One region of the Azospira sp. genome, then DNA from elsewhere that is predicted to be linked to it. Evidence: predicted binding sites of a transcription regulator. Region 1 holds the regulator's gene; each other region holds the start of a gene.
The links. The regulator FNR, encoded in region 1, switches genes on or off when oxygen is low (the NO sensors DNR and NnrR bind a similar motif). The targets are predictions, from matches to a motif close to TTGANCTAGNTCAA.
Positions count from the first base shown of each region.

Region 2: OEL49_RS10030 (cytochrome c oxidase subunit 3 family protein) is a predicted target of FNR. The motif match lies at 1,919-1,932, and genes of this name have one in related genera.
Region 3: OEL49_RS00275 (NAD(P)H-dependent oxidoreductase subunit E) is a predicted target of FNR. The motif match lies at 1,886-1,899, and genes of this name have one in related genera.
Region 4: OEL49_RS05420 (bifunctional acetate--CoA ligase family protein/GNAT family N-acetyltransferase) is a predicted target of FNR. The motif match lies at 1,840-1,853, and genes of this name have one in related genera.

Region 1 covers NZ_JAOTRW010000004.1:135,469-139,650, forward strand. Annotated here, with positions in the region: gene OEL49_RS06495 (sulfite exporter TauE/SafE family protein) at 1-574, opposite strand, end outside; gene hemN (oxygen-independent coproporphyrinogen III oxidase) at 704-2,101, opposite strand; gene fnr (fumarate/nitrate reduction transcriptional regulator Fnr) at 2,253-2,999, shown strand; gene OEL49_RS06510 (hemerythrin domain-containing protein) at 3,096-3,674, opposite strand; gene OEL49_RS06515 (SirB2 family protein) at 3,685-4,071, opposite strand; gene OEL49_RS06520 (NnrS family protein) at 4,091-4,182, opposite strand, start outside.
Region 2 covers NZ_JAOTRW010000006.1:49,300-53,481, forward strand. Annotated here, with positions in the region: gene OEL49_RS10015 (Crp/Fnr family transcriptional regulator) at 1-313, opposite strand, end outside; gene OEL49_RS10020 (helix-turn-helix domain-containing protein) at 335-652, opposite strand; gene OEL49_RS10025 (hypothetical protein) at 809-1,117, opposite strand; gene OEL49_RS10030 (cytochrome c oxidase subunit 3 family protein) at 1,132-1,767, opposite strand; gene ccoG (cytochrome c oxidase accessory protein CcoG) at 2,090-3,469, shown strand; gene OEL49_RS10040 (AzlD domain-containing protein) at 3,474-3,776, opposite strand; gene OEL49_RS10045 (AzlC family ABC transporter permease) at 3,773-4,182, opposite strand, start outside.
Region 3 covers NZ_JAOTRW010000002.1:56,059-60,240, reverse strand. Annotated here, with positions in the region: gene OEL49_RS00285 (bifunctional enoyl-CoA hydratase/phosphate acetyltransferase) at 1-964, opposite strand, end outside; gene fabI (enoyl-ACP reductase FabI) at 996-1,760, opposite strand; gene OEL49_RS00275 (NAD(P)H-dependent oxidoreductase subunit E) at 2,026-3,858, shown strand; gene OEL49_RS00270 (2Fe-2S iron-sulfur cluster-binding protein) at 3,855-4,182, shown strand, end outside.
Region 4 covers NZ_JAOTRW010000003.1:427,330-431,511, reverse strand. Annotated here, with positions in the region: gene hpnE (hydroxysqualene dehydroxylase HpnE) at 1-1,109, shown strand, start outside; gene OEL49_RS05425 (class I SAM-dependent methyltransferase) at 1,120-1,674, opposite strand; gene OEL49_RS05420 (bifunctional acetate--CoA ligase family protein/GNAT family N-acetyltransferase) at 1,991-4,182, shown strand, end outside.

The sequences.
Region 1 (4,182 bases):
GCGCCGCCAGGAGGCCGGCCAGCAGCAGGTTGGGCAGGGTGCCCAGGCCGAAGGCCAGCATCACCGCGCCGCCCCGGGCGGCGCTGCCGCTCACCAGGGCGGTGGTCAGCACACTGTATACCAGACCGCAGGGCAGCCAGCCCCACAGCAAGCCCAGGGGAAAGGCCTGGGCCGGGCTGCGGGCGGGCAGAAAACGTTTGGAAAAGGGCTGCAGACGGCGCCACAGGCCCTGGCCTGCCCGCTCGGTCCACGCCAGGGCCTGGGTGGCGCCAAGCAGATAAAGGCCCAGGGCCACCAGCATCAGGTTGGCCAGCACGTAGAGCACCAGGCGCAGGGACCATTGCTCTCCCAGGTGGGCGCCGGCCGCGCCGACGGCCCCCGCCAGGAGGCCGGCCAGGCCATAGCTGGCGATACGCCCCAGGTTGTAGGCCAGATGCAGGGACCAGCGGCTGCCTCCGGCCTGCCCCAGAGAGAGGGCGCCGACGATGCCGCCGCACATGCCGATGCAGTGGGTGCCGCCGAGAAAGCCGACGAGGAGGACGGAAAGCAGGGTGGGCAGGAAGGAGTCAGCCACGTGGGAGCGCCGTGCGGAAAGTGAAAAAGGCCATGGCCAAAATTATACCGGGCACTGGGGTTTCCCCCAGCGCCCGGCTTTTCCCCCCTGAGGCTTGCCTCAAGTTAAACGCGGTATCCCGTAGCCCGGTCAGATGACCTTGCTGTAACGGGTGCGCTGCCGATCGGCGCGCAGATATTTGTCGAACACCATGGAGATGGCCCGCACCAGGAGACGTCCCGGGGGCAGCACGGTGATCCATTTGTCGTCCACCTTCACCAGCCCGCCCCGCTCCAGTTCCTTCAGGTCCTCCAGTTCGGCGGCGAAGTACTTCTTGAAGTCGATCAGGTGGGCGATTTCGATGGACTCGGTGGAGATTTCGAAATGGCACATCAGGGCCTGGATGATGGAACGGCGCAGCAGGTCGTCGGCGGTCAGCTCGATGCCCCGCAGCACCGGCAGCACGCCGGCGTCCAGGCGGTCGTAGTACTCGTCCAGGGTGCGGTAGTTCTGGCTGTAGGTGGGCCCCACCTTGGCGATGGAGGAAATGCCGAAGGACAGCATGTCGCAGTCCGCATGGGTGGAGTAGCCCTGGAAATTGCGGTGCAGCCGGCCCTGGCGCTGGGCCACGGCCAGCTCGTCGTCCGGCTTGGCGAAGTGGTCCATGCCGATGAAGACGTAGCCGGCATCGGTCAGCTTCTTGATGGCCAGGGAGAGCAGCTGCAGGCGCGTGTCGGCGTTGGGCAGGTCGCTCTCGTTGATGCGCCGCTGGGGCTTGAAGAGGCCCGGCAGGTGGGCATAGTTGTAGATGGAGAGACGCTCCGGGTCCATGGCCAGGACCCGCTCCAGGGTGCGGTTGAAGCCCATCACCGTCTGGTGGGGCAGGCCGTAGATGAGGTCCACGCTGATGGACTTGAAGCCGCTCTTGCGCGCCTGGTCCATCACCGTGAAGGTTTCTTCCTCGGTCTGGATGCGATTGATGGCCTGCTGCACCCGCTCGTCGAAATCCTGGACGCCCAGGCTCATGCGGTTGAAGCCCAGCTCGCCGAGCAGGGCCACGGTGGGCCGGTCCACCTTGCGCGGATCCACTTCGATGGAAATCTCGGCCCCATCCACCAGCTTGAAATGGCGGTGGGTGAGGTCCATCAGCTGGTGCATTTCCTCATGGGAGAGGAAGGTGGGCGTGCCGCCGCCCCAGTGCAGCTGGGAGACTTCCCGATCCCCGTCCAGCAGGTACTCGGCCTGCAGGGCCATCTCCTTGCCCAGGTACTTGATGTACTTGGCGCTGCGGCCGTGATCCTTGGTGATGATCTTGTTACAGGCGCAGTAGTAGCAGATGGTGTTACAGAAGGGGATGTGGAAGTATAATGACAGCGGTCGGCTGATACCGCCGATGTTGCGTTTGCCCAACCACAGCTTCAGGGCCTCGGCATCGAAGGCTTCGACAAAACGGTCAGCCGTCGGATAGGACGTGTAGCGCGGTCCATTGACGTCGAAGCGGCGGATGATCTGGGGATCGAAAACCAGGTTGTTGGCGGTAAATGTCATTGAAAAACAGTCGTTGCAGAACCACACATTAGGTGCGGCTTATTATCGTGGTGCAGGAACTGGGGCACGTTGACCTGGATCAAAGGCTTCCAAAGGGCCTTCCGGCGCAGGTTACCACCATCCGAACGCCCTTGGCCCAGCGAGGAACAGCATGCCGTTGAAGAAGACCAGCGCCCAAGAAATTACCCTGTCGGTCATCAAGACCGCCTGCTCGAACTGTAACCTGCAAGAACTGTGTCTTCCCTACGGTCTCAACGAGACCGAGATGTCCAAGCTGGACGAACTGGTCAGCACCCGCCGCAAGATCAAGCGCGGCGACCACCTGTACCGGGCCGGGGAGGCCTTCGAATCCATCTACGCCATCCGCGCCGGTTTCTTCAAGACCGACGTGCTGCTGGAAGACGGCCGCGACCAGGTCACCGGCTTCCAGATGGCCGGCGAGCTGCTGGGCCTGGACGGCATCAGCACCGAACACCATTCCTGTAACGCGGTGGCCCTGGAAGACAGCGAAGTCTGCATCATCCCCTTCCCCCGCCTGGAAGGCCTGTCCCGGGAGATCGTGGCCCTGCAGCACCACTTCCACAAGGTGATGAGCCGGGAGATCGTGCGCGACCACGGGGTCATGATGCTGCTCGGCACCATGCGGGCGGAAGAACGGCTGGCCGCCTTCCTCCTCAATCTCTCCCAGCGCTTCACCGCCCGCGGCTATTCCCACGCCGAGTTCTACCTGCGCATGACCCGGGAAGAAATCGGCAGCTACCTGGGCCTCAAGCTGGAAACCGTTTCCCGCGCCTTCTCCCGCTTCCAGGAAGAAGGTCTGATCGCCGTGCAGCAAAAGCACATCCGCATCCTGGACATCCCGGGCCTGAAAAAGCTGATGACCCACCAGTCGGCCTGATCCCGGGCAAGCGTCAAACAAAAAAGCGGCTCCGCGGAGCCGCTTTTTTTATTGCCCGGATTATTGCCCGGGCTTAGTCCAGGAGTGCCGGCAGTCCTACTGTTCCCCTTCCGGAAACACCGCCCCCCGCCGTGCCGCCATGCTGCGGCCGACGGCGGCCGCCTGCTCGGGGGACAGCAGGCGCCGCCCCAGGGGCAGCAGCTCCCGGGTTTCCAGATCGATGTGTCCCAGATAAAGCTCGGCCAGCCCTTCCACCATGGCCGCCGGCAGGGCCTCGCTGCATTCCCCCGGCTGGGCCGCGACGATGGCCTGCAGGCGGGCCAGCACCTCGTCCCGGGCCCGGTCCATGCGCCGGTGATCGGCCAGGATGCGCTCGATGAGGGCCTCCACCTGAGCCGCCACCGCCGCTTCCCGGGCCACCGCCTGGCTCGCCCGCAGGGCGGGAAAGAGGTCATCCTCCTCGTCCGCATGGTGATGGGGAGCGGCCACGGAGAAATAGCGCAGCACGCCCTGGGCCGCCTCCCGGGCAGCCTGGTCGGCACCGTGCCGGGGCAGGTGCTGCACCAGGCGACGCAGGGTCTCGATCTGGGCCTGGATGCGACCGTGACAGGCATCCAGCATTTCCAGGGGTTCGTCGAAACTGGGGGCGGCGGCGCCCAACAGGCTGTGGCTCATGCAATTCCTTTCACAGACCGGCGAAGAAGCCGGCGGGATGACGCGTCAGGGCAACGGAAACGATATAGGCGAAACACGACAGGGCCATGACGAAAAAGATGCCCCGCACCGCCTTGCTGCGCCCCCGCTTGAGGGCCACGCTGCCACAGCCGATGTAGGCCAGCAGGGCCAGCACCTTGGCCGTCAGCCAGCCCTGGACGAAGGGATACTGGCCGGAGAGAAAGGCCAGGGCCAGGGCGCTGCCGAGCAGCAGGGTATCCACCACATGGGGCGCCACCCGCGGCAGGCGCCCCTGCAGTCGAGGCGACTCCTGCAGCATCCAGAATCCGCGCAGGAGGAATCCGAGGCCGGAGAGGACGACGCAGGTGATGTGCAGATGCTTGAGGGCCAGGTACATGGGATGGCTCCGCGATCCGTCAGCCGGGCTGGCCGTCGGGCCGGGGCCGCAGGTACATGGCGCCGTGGCGCCGCACCCACAGGGCGAACACCAGCAGCCAGGCCAGGCTGG
Region 2 (4,182 bases), on a different contig from region 1:
CCAGCAGTTCCACATCCACGTGGACCACGGAGGAATAGGTGATGGCCCGCACCTGGTAGCCCGGCACCGTGGCCCCGGCATGGAGGCATTCCAGGCCGAACAGGTCGGATTCGGCGAGGATGCGCATGCAGCGTTCGTTGCCGTCCGCCGTGGTGATCAGCAGCTCCATGCGGCCATGCTGGATGTAGAACAGGCCCGGCCGGTCGTAGCCGTCCAGTACCAGGCGGCCGGGACCGTAGCGCCGCAGGCAGACATGACGGTCGGCCAGTCCCTGCTCCGTGTTGGCAATCAGACCTGGCAGCAGGTTGCGCATCGGCTCGCCTCCAATTCGCGACTAGGAGCCGCGGGCCAGTTTGCGCTGCAGGGTGCGACGGTGCATCTTCAGGGACTTGGCCGCCGCGCTCTTGTTGCCCTTGTATTCCGCCAGGACCCGCTCCAGGAATTCCCGCTCCAGCTCCCTCAGGCTCTTGCCCGGTGCCCCCGGAGCGGCGGCCGGCAATGGGGCCCAGCTGAGGGACAAGGCATCCGGCACTTCCCCCGGGACAACGGACTCCAGGGGAATCAGGCCCGGCAGGCGGGCTGCCATTTCCACCATGTCCGCCATATCCCACTCCACACCGCTGGGCTGAACCAACAGGGCAACGACTTTCATCACCGGCTCCAAGAACTGTATGGGAGCCGAGTAGACCATTCCCCTGCCGGCAATAACAGCGTCAGAACTTCGCTAATTCGCTAGGAACAGTTGCCCCGGACGACAAAAAGCCCCGGTGCCTGGGACAGGCGGACCGGGGCTGGCGGGAGTACGCGATTACAGGGAGAAGAAGCGGGCCACCGGCCGGCCGAAAAAGGCGGTGAGCAACAGCAGCAGGGGTGTCAGCAGGATGAAGGCCCGCAACAGCCAGGCGATGAAGGGGTGGGCCCGGTGGGATTCGATGAAGTGGCGGGCCACCAGGGTGCCCTTGCCCCACAGGATGGCGGCCACCAGCAGGGGCAGCCAGGCCGCCCCGTGGAACCATTCCCCCAGAAACAGGCTGAGGAAGGTCAGGACCACCAGGGCCAGCCAGGGCAGAACCGGCGCGCCGGGCGGCAGCAGGGAAGACGGGGAGGACGAATGCATGGCGTCGGTCTCCTTCAGGCCAGGACGTAGAACAGGGGATAGAGGATCAGCCAGATGATGTCCGTGGCGTGCCAGTAGCTGGCCAGGGCCTCCAGGCCGCTGTGGTCCTCCCGGGAATAGCCGCCCAGGACCAGCCGCACCAGCACCCAGAGCATGCCCAGGATGCCCCAGGAGGCGTGCACCAGATGGTTGAAGGTCAGGTAGTAATAGACCGTGTAGAAAATGCCGGCGCTGCCGTCGATGCCCTGGGCCAGATTGCCGGTGATCTCGTAGACCTTCACCACCGGGTAGCCGAGGGCCACCACCAGGGCCGCCACCAGCCACAGCACCGCCTGCCGCCGGGGCCGGCCGGCGCGCAGGGCCGCCACGGCGCAGGCGACGAAGAAGCTGCTGGTGACCATGAGCACGGTGATGGTGGTACCCGCCGTCTTGTTGAGCAGTTCCGAACCGTTGGCAAAGGCCTCGGGGTAATGGGCCCGGGCAATGAAATAGACGGCGAACATCAGGGCGAATTCGACGAATTCGCAGGTGATGCCGACCCAGATGCCCTTGTTGCCGGGAATCCAGCCCCTGCCCTGGGCAAGGCTATGCCCCGGCCCGGACTGCCCCAGGCCGCCGATGTCGATTTCCGGCTTGATGACCGCCTCCATCCTGCTTCTCCTCATGACCCCAAGGTCCGGACTGTCCGGACATGGGCCCCATTGTTCCCCCTCCCGCCGCCCGGCAGCGGGTACAGCCGGTGAGCTTTTCCATGGGAACAGCCGGGACTCCCAGTCTGGCACTTCGGATCGGGGCAATAATTTGATGGGAATCAAGGCCATGTACAGGTCTGGGAGTGCCCTGGATGAAGGTCGGCCGGCAATCTGTTCCTATCGAAAACACGACTTACTGAATCTGTGTCCAAATCCTGGCCGGTGTTCTACTCGCAGCAACGGAAATCCCCCTATTCCCATTGCCAGCGAAAGACCGAGCATGAGCCACAAGACCGTCAACAAGGTACAGAGCGCCCGCATCGCCCTGTACCGCAACAAGCGCCAGATCCACCCCCGGGCCGTCAGCGGCCGCTTCAACAGTCTGCGCTGGCTCATGGTGTGGGCCACCCAGATCGTCTTCTACGGCGCCTGCTGGCTGGAGTGGGATGGCCGCCAGGCCCTGCTGTTCGACATCGTGCACGAGAAGCTGTACCTCTTCGGCCTGGTGCTGTGGCCCCAGGACGCCCTGCTGCTGGCCCTGGTGCTGATCCTCTCGGCCACCGGCCTGTTCCTCGTCACCGCCGTGGCCGGCCGCCTCTTCTGCGGCTTCGCCTGTCCCCAGACGGTGTACACCAGCATCTTCATGTGGGTGGAGGCCAAGGTGGAAGGGGACCACCTGGCCCGCCTGAAGCTGGCCGAGCGGTCCCTGGACGCTGACAAGCTGCTGCGCAAGGGCGCCAAGCACGGCCTGTGGCTGGCCATCGCCCTGTGGACCGGCATCACCTTCGTCGGCTACTTCACCCCCATCCGGCAGCTGCTGCCCCACCTGGCCGCCTTCACCCTGGGCCCCTGGGAAGCCTTCTGGCTGATCTTCTACACCCTGTTCACCTATGTGCAGGCCGGCTTCACCCGGGAGATGGTGTGCCAGCACATGTGCCCCTATTCCCGCTTCCAGGGTGTCATGTTCGATCCGGAAACCCGCAACGTGGCCTATGACGCGGCCCGCGGCGAACCCCGCGGCGCCAGGCGGCAGAGCGGCCAGGGCGACTGCATCGACTGCGGCATCTGCGTCCAGGTCTGTCCCACCGGCATCGACATCCGGGACGGTCTGCAATACCAGTGCATCAACTGCGGCCTGTGCATCGACGCCTGCGATACGGTCATGGACAAGGTGGGCAGCCCCCGGGGCCTGATCCGCTTCGCCTCGGAAACCGAACTGGCCAGCGGCCGGCAGAGTTCCCGCCACTGGAAGCGGCCCCGCCTGGCGGTCTACGCGACAGTGCTGGGCTGCTTCACCCTGCTCGGCGCCTGGACCCTGTCCGAGCGCTCCCTGCTGCTGGTGGACGTGCTGCGGGACCGGGGCTCCCTGGTGCGGGAAACGGCGGAGGGCGACTTCGAGAACGCCTACACCCTGAAGCTGATGAACCTGGCGGAGCAGGAGCGGGAATTCGAAGTGCGGGCGGAAGGATTGCCGGGCATCCGGATCCAGGGAGCACAGCGCTTCGCCGCCCCCGCCGGCGCCACGGCCCCGGTCCATGTCACCGTGGCCGTCCCGGGGCCGGCGGAGCGGCAAGGCATCCAGCCCATCCGCTTCCACATTGTCGCCGTGGACGATCCGCGTACCCGGCGGGAGGAACGCAGCACCTTCGTCCTGCCCTGAGGGTTCAGGAGAACAGCCACAGGGCCAGGAAGCCGCTGCCGATGGTGAGCAGGGTATTGCGCTGCCAGGCCGCCACCGCGATGGCCACCAGGCCGGCCCAGAAGCGGGGCCCCAGGCGCAATTCCCCGGCCGCCAGGAACAGTTCCGGTGCCACCAGGGCGCTAAGGGCGGCGATGGGCACGAACGGCAGGGCGGCAACGAACCAGGCGGGCGCCCGGTAACGCCCCTCGGCGGCAATGAAGGAGAGGCGGATGAGGAAGGTCAGCAGCCCCGCCGCCCCGAACAACAGCCACAGTTCGCCGTTCATGGCCGAGGCTCCCCTATGCCCCGCCGGGGCAGGAGCAGGACGCCGGCCACCAGACCGGCCAGGGCGGCGCAGAACAGGCCCAGCTTGTAGGGCAGCGCCGCGGCAACCACGGCCACGGCCGCCGCCACCAGGGCCGCCGCCAGCCGGCTGCGGCTGTCGATGAGGGGCACCACGATGGCAATGAAGGTCAGGGGCAGGGCGAAGTCCAGGGGCAGATCCGCCGGCAGCCCCCGCCCCAGCAGCACCCCGGCCAGGGTGGCCAGCTGCCAGCTGCTCCACAGGGCCAGGCCGCTGCCCAGCAGCAGCCAGTGGCGCACCGCCTTGTGGGCCGGATCGAGCAGGTAGGGAATGGCGGCGGCGTAGGCCTCGTCGGTCAACAGATAGGCCAGGGCCAGCTTCCAGCGCC
Region 3 (4,182 bases), on a different contig from region 1:
GGATGATGTCCACCTTGTCTTCCAGGGTCGGCGCGATATTGATGGCCGCATCGGTGATCATGATGGGCTTGGGATAGGTGGGCACGTCCATGTAGAAGACGTGGGAGATGCGGCGGGAGGTGCGCAGGCCGTTGGCCCGGGACACCACCTCGCCCATCAGCTCGTCGGTGTGCAGGCTGCCCTTCATCAGGGCCTCGCAGTCGCCGTTGCGCACCAGGGTCACGGCCATGGCGGCGGATTCGTGGCTATGGCGGGTATTGACGATGCGGATGCCGGTCAGGTCCAGGCCGTTCTCTTCGGCGACGGAGCGGATCTTGGCCTCCGGCCCCACCAGGAAGGGTTCGATGAGGCCGGCCCGGGCGGCGAAGATGGGACCCTTCAGGGATTCAGCATCGCAGGGATGGGCCACGGCCACGGGAATGGGTTCCAGGCCGGCGGCGGTGGCCAGCAGGGCCTGGTAGCGGGCTTCCTTGTCGCTGATGGTGAATTCGGGCAGATGCACCCGCTCGCGGCGGATCTTCTCCGTCGGCGCCAGCACCTCGGCGGTGCCGCTCACCACCTGCAGGCCTTCCTGGTTGGTGCATTGGCAGTCGAAGAGGATGTGCTTGTTATGGTCGAACTTCTGCTTGGCGGTGATGGTGATGGTCACCGTGTCGCCGATGATCACCGGCCGGGAGAAGTGCAGGGACTGGTCGATGTAGATGGTGCCCGGCCCCGGGAACTGGGTGCCGAGCACGGTGGAAATGAGGGCGCCGCTCCACATGCCATGGGCCACCACCTCCCGGAAAATGCCGCTCTGGGCGAATTCCGGGTCCACCACGGAGGGATTCACATCCCCCGACATGATGGCGAACAGCTTGATGTCTTCCGGACGCAGGGTCCGGATCAGGGTGGAAGAGTCTCCCACCTGGATTTCGTCGAAAGTCTTGTTTTCGATGTACTGCTCGGTGTGCTCAGCGTGCATGGCGCCTCCCGTTTTTGATTGTGTGGAGCTCTTAGCCGACGATGTTGTAGCCGCCGTCGATGTAGATGGTACCGCCGGTCAGGGTCTTCGCCACATCGCTGCACAGGTAGGCGGCCAGGGCGCCGACGTCGTCGATGGAGACCAGGCGGTGCAGGGGGGCCCGTTCCACGGCGTCCTTCATCAGGTCGTCAAAGTGGGCGATGCCGGAGGCGGCGCGGGTGGCCAGGGGGCCCGGGGAGATGGCGTGCACCCGGATGCCCTTGGGGCCCAGCTCGGTGGCCAGATAGCGGGTGGAGGCCTGCAGGGCGGCCTTCACCGGGCCCATCATGCCGTAGTTGTCCACCACTTCATCGGCGCCCAGGTAGCTCATGGTCAGCAGGGAGCCGCCGTCCTTCATCAGGGGCTCGGCCAGCTTGGCCATGCGGATGAAGGAGTGGCAGGAAATGTCGATGGCGCGCAGGAAGCCCTGGCGGGAGCAGTCCACCACCCGGCCGTGCAGGTCTTCCTTGGGGGCGAAGGCGATGGAGTGCAGGAGGAAGTCCAGCTTGCCCCACTTCTGTTCGATGGCGGCGAAAACGGCTGCCAGCTGATCGTCCTGTTCCACGTCCAGGGGCAGCACCAGGGGGGCGGCCAGCAGCTCGGCCAGGGGGCGCACGTGGGGTTCGGCCTTTTCATTCAGGTAGGTGACCGCCAGTTCGGCGCCGCAGATGTTGAAAGCCTTGGCGCAGCCGTAGGCAATGCTCTTGTTGTTGGCGATACCGACGACCAGGCCTTTTTTGCCGTTGAGGTTGAACATTTGCAGAACTCCAGGTTAGTTGAATGAAGGTGAACCATCCGGCGTCCAGTCTGGACCGGGGCCGTTATTGCAATCCTGTTTTCGTTATCATGCCGCATTTTGTGTTGCGGTGCAGCATATCGATTTTGACCTAGATCAAGGCCTAGTGGCAGTAGGACCTTAGCGGACGAGGGATAAGCCGGTATTTCGTTCCGATGACGTCCCCGTTACAGCGGCTTGCGCTGTGTCAACGTTTTCGCATTGACCATACCTATAATCCTCCGGCATGACCTTACAAGGGGGAGGGATTTTGGAACCGATTGCCAATTCTCTGGATGCAGTCCTCGAGGCGGTTTTGAGCAACCGCCGCCGGGACCCCACCCAACTGCTGCAAATTCTCCGGGAAGTGCAGGAACAGGTGGGCTACATCCCCCCTCCCGCCCTCACCGCCATCGCCGCCGCCCTGAAGCTGCCCCGGGCCCGGGTCGAGGGCGTGGCCGGCTTCTACTCCTTTCTCCATCTGCAGCCGGTGGGCAAATACCGGGTGCTCTTCTCCGACAACGCCACCGACCGCCTCCTGGGCAACCTGGACTTGCTCGGCACCATGTGCCAGAAGCTGTGGGTCGAACAGGGCAAGGTGTCGGAAGACGGCCTGGTCTCGGTGGATGTCACCTCCTGTACCGGCATGTGCGACCAGGGCCCGGCCCTGCTGGTCAATGGCCGCCCCATCACCCGCCTCACCCACCAGCGCGTCAATGAAATCTGCGAGCTGATCCGTTCCCGCCGGCCCCTGTCCCTGTGGCCCCAGGAATACTTCCGGGTGGAGGACAACATCCGCCGCAAGGACGATCTGCTCAATACCGTGCTGGAGCCGGGGGCTGCCCTGGCGGCGGCCATGGCCCTGGGGCCCGAGGCCTGGCTGGGCGAGGTGCAGAAGTCCAGCCTGCGCGGTCGCGGCGGCGCCGGCTTCACCACCGGGGTCAAGTGGGAGGCCTGCCGCAACGCCCCCGGTGAGGAGCGGGTCATCGTCTGCAACGCGGACGAAGGCGAGCCCGGTACCTTCAAGGACCGGGTGCTGCTGACCTCATACCCGGACCACGTGTTCGAGGGCATGACCCTGGCGGCCTACGCCACCGGCGCCCGCCAGGGCTTCCTCTACCTGCGGGGCGAGTACCGCTACCTGCTGGAGCCCCTGGAGGCGGCCCTGCAGCGCCGCCGGGAGGCCGGGCTGCTGGGGCAGGGTATCCGGGGCCAGGCCGGTTTCGATTTCGACATCGAGATTCATCTGGGCGCCGGCGCCTATGTCTGCGGTGAGGAAACGGCCCTGATCGAGTCCCTCGAGGGCAAGCGGGGCACGCCCCGCATCCGCCCGCCCTTCCCGGTGATCAAGGGCTATCTGGGGCGGCCCACGGTGGTCAATAACGTGGAAACCCTGGCCAAGACGGTGCTGATCGCCCTGGAAGGAGCCGAGCGCTTCGCCGCCGTCGGCACTGCCCAGTCCACCGGCACCAAGCTCCTCTCCATATCCGGCGACTGCGCCTTTCCCGGCATCTACGAGTATCCCTTCGGCGTTTCCATCGAGCAGATCCTGGAGGATTGCGGCGCCACCGACGTGCAGGCGGTCCAGGTGGGCGGCGCTTCGGGCACCTGCCTGGCGTCCTACGAGTTCCACCGGGGCATTGCCTACGAGGACGTGCCGACGGCCGGTTCCTTCATGATCTTCGATACCAGCCGGGACCTCTTCGAGGTGGCGCGCAACTTCGTCCACTTCTTCGCCCACGAGAGCTGCGGCTTTTGCACCCCCTGCCGGGTCGGCACCTCCCTGCTGCGGAACTTCATGGACAAGCTGGCCACCGGCCACGGCGCCAAGTACGACCTGGCCGACATCGAGTGGATCAACCGCCTGCTCAAGGCGGCCAGCCACTGCGGCCTGGGCCTGGCCGCCGCCAACCCGGTGGTGGAGACCCTGATCAAGTTCCGCCCCGCCTACGAGCGCCGGCTCCAGTCCCTGGATTTCGCCCCCGCCTTCGACCTGGACCAGTCCCTGGCCGAGGCCCGGCGCATGACCGGGCGCGACGATGCCGACGCCCACCTGAGTTCCGTGGAGGCCCACCGATGAGCGATACCAAGAAATTCCTGCTGGACGGCAAACCGGTGGTCTTCCAGGACGGCCAGACCATCCTGGAGGCCGCCCGCCAGGCTGGCCACTACATTCCCCACCTGTGCTGGCATCCGGATTTTCCGGCCCACGGTTCCTGCAAGCTGTGCATCGTCAAGGTGGGCGGACGCCACGTCTCCTCCTGCGCCATGCCGGCCAAGGAAGGCATGGAGGTGGAGAGCAACACCCCGGAGATGAACGGCGAGCGGCGGGCCCTGCTGCAGATGCTGTTCGTCGAGGGCAACCATTTCTGTCCCTCCTGCGAGAAGAGCGGCAACTGCCAGT
Region 4 (4,182 bases), on a different contig from region 1:
TGGAACTGATGGGCCAGATCGGCAGCACCGGGCACCTGCGCCGGGCGCCCCTGGCCCTGCTGACGCCGCCCCACTTCAACCTGCGCCTGCCGCGCCTGCCCGCCCCCCTGCACCTGGCCTGGGGCCTGCTCACGGCCAAAGGCGTCGGCCTGGGCGAGAAGTTCGCCGCCGCCCGCTTCATGCAAGCCCTCAAGGCCGGCGATTACCGGCTGCCCGCCGACTGCAGCGTCAGCGAACTGCTGCAACGGCACCGCCAGGGCCCCCGGTTGACCCGCTTCCTGTGGGAACCCCTGTGCCTGGCCGCCCTCAACACCCCGGCCGCTGCCGCCTCGGCCCAGGTCTTCGCCAACGTCCTGCGCGACAGCCTGGGTGGCCCGGGAGGCGCGACGGACATGCTCCTGCCGACCACCCACCTGGGGAACCTCGTCCCTGAACCCGCTGCAGCCTGGCTGGCTGAAAAAGGCCAGCCGGTGCACCTCTCCAGCCGGGTACGCCGCATTTCGGCCAGCGGCGCGGGTTGGCGACTGGAGTGGGAAAACGAAGGGCAGACGGGCAGTGCCGAATTCAGCCAGGTGGTGCTGGCCACCGCCCCCCAGCACGGCGCCGCCCTGCTGCCGCCGGCACCGGCCCTGGACGCCCTGCGCCGGCAACTGGCCGCCTTCGCCTACGAGCCCATCGCCACGGTGTATCTGCAGTACGACGCAGACGTAACCCTGCCCTTCCCCCTGCTGGGCCTGGCCGGACCCATCGGCCAATGGGTCTTCGACCGGGGCCCCCTCGACGGCCACCGGGGCCTGCTGGCCTGTGTCCTCAGCGCCCACGGTCCCTGGCAAGCGCTGGCCCCCGAGGCCCTGGCCCAGGCCCTGCACCGGGAGCTGGAAAGCGCCCTCGGCCGCCCCCTGGCGCCACCCCGCTGGCAGCGCACCATCCGGGAGGCCCGGGCCACCTTCGCCTGCCGGCCAGATCTGGACCGCCCCGCCAACGCCACGCCCCTGCCCGGCCTGTGGCTGGCCGGCGACTACACCGCCGGCGACTATCCGGCCACCCTGGAAGGGGCCGTGCGCAGCGGCCATACGGCCGCCCGCCTGATCGCCGCCAACCTGGCTTGAGCGCCCCGCCTCAGAGCCGGCCGGGAAGCCGGGGCAAGTTGCCCCGCACCGCACACAGGCGCTGTACCATGGCCGCTTTCGGCGCCTCCACCTCTCCCGCCTCGTAGGCAAGCACCTGCAGCCCCTGCTGCCGGCAGACCTCCAGCAACTCCCCCGGCTGCAGCAGGAAATCCGGTCGGCTCGGCTTGCCGAAACGCTCGTTGCCCGCCATGAAGGTCTCGTAGAGCAGCATCCCCCGGGGCGCCAGGGCTGCCGTCAGCAGGGGCCACAGGGGCCGGTGCAGATAGTTGGTGACGACGATGCCGTCAAAGCGGCGTCCGGCCAGGGGCCAGGGACCACCTTCCAGGTCCGCCGCCAGGGCTTCGATGCCCGGCAGCCCCGTCAGGGGGGCAATGGCCTCAGCATCCCGATCCACGGCCGTCACCGCCAGGCCCCGGGCCGCCAGCCAACGGGCATGGCGGCCACTGCCGCAGGCCAGATCCAGCACGCTGCTGCCGTCGGGCAGGAGGTCGGCAAAGCGGGTGATCCAGGAGGATGGCGGCAGGACGGAAACAGGGGCGGACATGGGAGCTCCGGACGAAGGCTGGGCAAAAGCCGGGAGCAAGGGCTCCGGCCAAATATGGTGCAATGCAACATGGCGTACGGGTGAAACAGGGCACGGCCGAATCAACCCCGGCAAGCGGCCGGAAATCGGCCCGACAGGCAGACTATAGGTTTAATTGTCACTTTCCTGACCTGGATCAAACGGCAACCGGGGGCTGCGGTTTTCCCCATGAGACACCTTCTGACTTTTGTGCTAGATTTTTGCGTCGCACAATATCAAACTGGAACTCGAATCAGCACCGGCCAAGCCGGGCTGGTCCAAAGCTCGGGGACAAGTCATGCACGAAGAAGAACACTACCTTACCAGCCTGTTCGAACCCAAGTCCGTCGCCGTCATCGGCGCCTCGGACCGGGAAAACTCCGTCGGCAACATCATCTACCGCAACATCGTGGCCGCCGGCTACAAGGGCCGCCTCTACCCGATCAACCCCAAGCACGACACCGTGCAGGGCGTGCAGGCCTACAAGTCCATCGAGGAAATCGGCGCCCGCGTCGACCTGGCCGTGATCGCCACCCAGGCCCGCACCGTGCCGGCCATCATCGAGCAATGCGGCCGCAGCGGCGTCAAGAACGTGGTGGTCATCACCGCCGGCTTCGCCGAGGCCGGCCACTCCGGTGCCGCCCTCGAACGCAAGATGGTGGAAATTGCCCGCAGCTACGGCGTGCGCATCCTGGGCCCCAACTGTCTCGGCCTGATCCGCCCGGTGCAGGGCCTCAACGCCACCTTCGCCAACATCTCCGCCAACCCGGGCAACCTGGCCCTGGTCTCCCAGTCCGGCGCCCTGTGCACCGCCATTCTCGACTGGGCCAAGGTCAATGACGTGGGCTTCTCCTCCGTCATTTCCACCGGCGGCTCCGCCGACATCGATTTCGGCGAGATTCTCGACTACCTGGTTTACGACAACCGCACCCACTACATCCTCATGTACGTGGAAGGCATCCGCAACGCCCGCCGCTTCATGAGCGCCATGCGTTCGGCCGCCCGCATCAAGCCCATCCTGCTGCTCAAGGCCGGCCGTTACGAATCCGGTTCCGTCGCCGCCCAGGTGCACTCGGGCATGGCCCTGGGCTCCGACGCGGTGTTCGACGCCGCCCTGAAGCGGGCCGGCGTGGTGCGGGTGCGCAACATCGGCCAGCTGTTCTACGCCGCCAAGGGCCTGGCCTCCAAGTTCCGCCCCGACGGCAACAAGCTGCTGATCATCACCAACGGCGGCGGCCCCGGCGCCATGGCCGCCGACCGGGCCGCCGAGCTGGGCATTCCCCTGGCCGACCTGTCCCAGTCCACCATCGCCTCCCTCAATGCGGTGCTTCCTCCCACCTGGTCCCACGCCAACCCCATCGACATCGTCGGCGATGCCACCCCGGAACGCTACCGGGACGCCATCCTGGCCGGCACCCAGGACCCGGAGGTGGACGGCATCCTGGTGATGCTGACGCCCCAGGCCATGACCCAGCCCGAGGAAGTGGCCAAGGCCGTGATCACCGCCAGCGAGACCTGTACCAAGCCCATCGTCGGCTGCTGGATGGGCGAACAGCAGACCTACCCGGCGCGCAAGATGCTGACCGAAGCCGGCATCCCCGCCTTCCGCATGCCGGAAACGGCGGTGGACCTGTTCTCCCACCTGTCCACCTACTACCGCAACCAGAAGCTGCTGCTGCAGACGCCGGAACCCATCTCCCGCCAGGCCAAGACCGCCACCGAAGGCGCCAAGATGCTGATCGAGGCGGTGCTGTCGGAACGGCGCAAGGTGCTCTCCGAAATGGAATCCAAGTCCGTGCTGCGGGCTTTCAAGATTCCCGTGGCCCAGACCATGGTGGCCCGCACTCCCACCGAGGCCCTGCTGCTGGCCGAGCAGATCGGCTTCCCGGTGGTGATGAAGGTGGATTCCCCCGACCTGCCGCGCAAGTCCGAAGTGGGCGGCGTGCGCCTCAACATCATCTCCGCCGCTGCCGTGCGCAATGCCTACCACGACATTCTCGACACCGTGGGCCGCAATGCTCCCAACGCCCGCATCAACGGCGTTTCCATCGAGCCCTTCGTGGCCCGTCCCAACGGCCGGGAACTGAAGGTGGGCGTGATCCGGGACCGGGTCTTCGGCCCCGTCATCACCTTCGGTGTCGGCGGTGCCGAGTGCGAGGTCTTCAACGACACCGCCGTGGCCCTGCCGCCCATGAACAGCTACCTGGTGGAAGACCTGATCCGTTCCACCCGGGCCGCCAAGATCCTGGGCGACTACCGCAACATGCCCGCCGCCAACATGGAAGCCCTGGAGGACGTGCTGCTGCGCATCTCCCAGATGGTGTGCGAACTGCCCTGGCTGCAGGAGCTGGACCTCAACCCCCTGATCGTCGATGAAAACGGTGCCATCGCCGCCGATGCCCGCATCGTCATCGACTTCGCCCCCTCATCCGGTGACCGCTATTCCCACATGGCCATCCACCCCTACCCGGCCCACCTGGTGGAGGACTG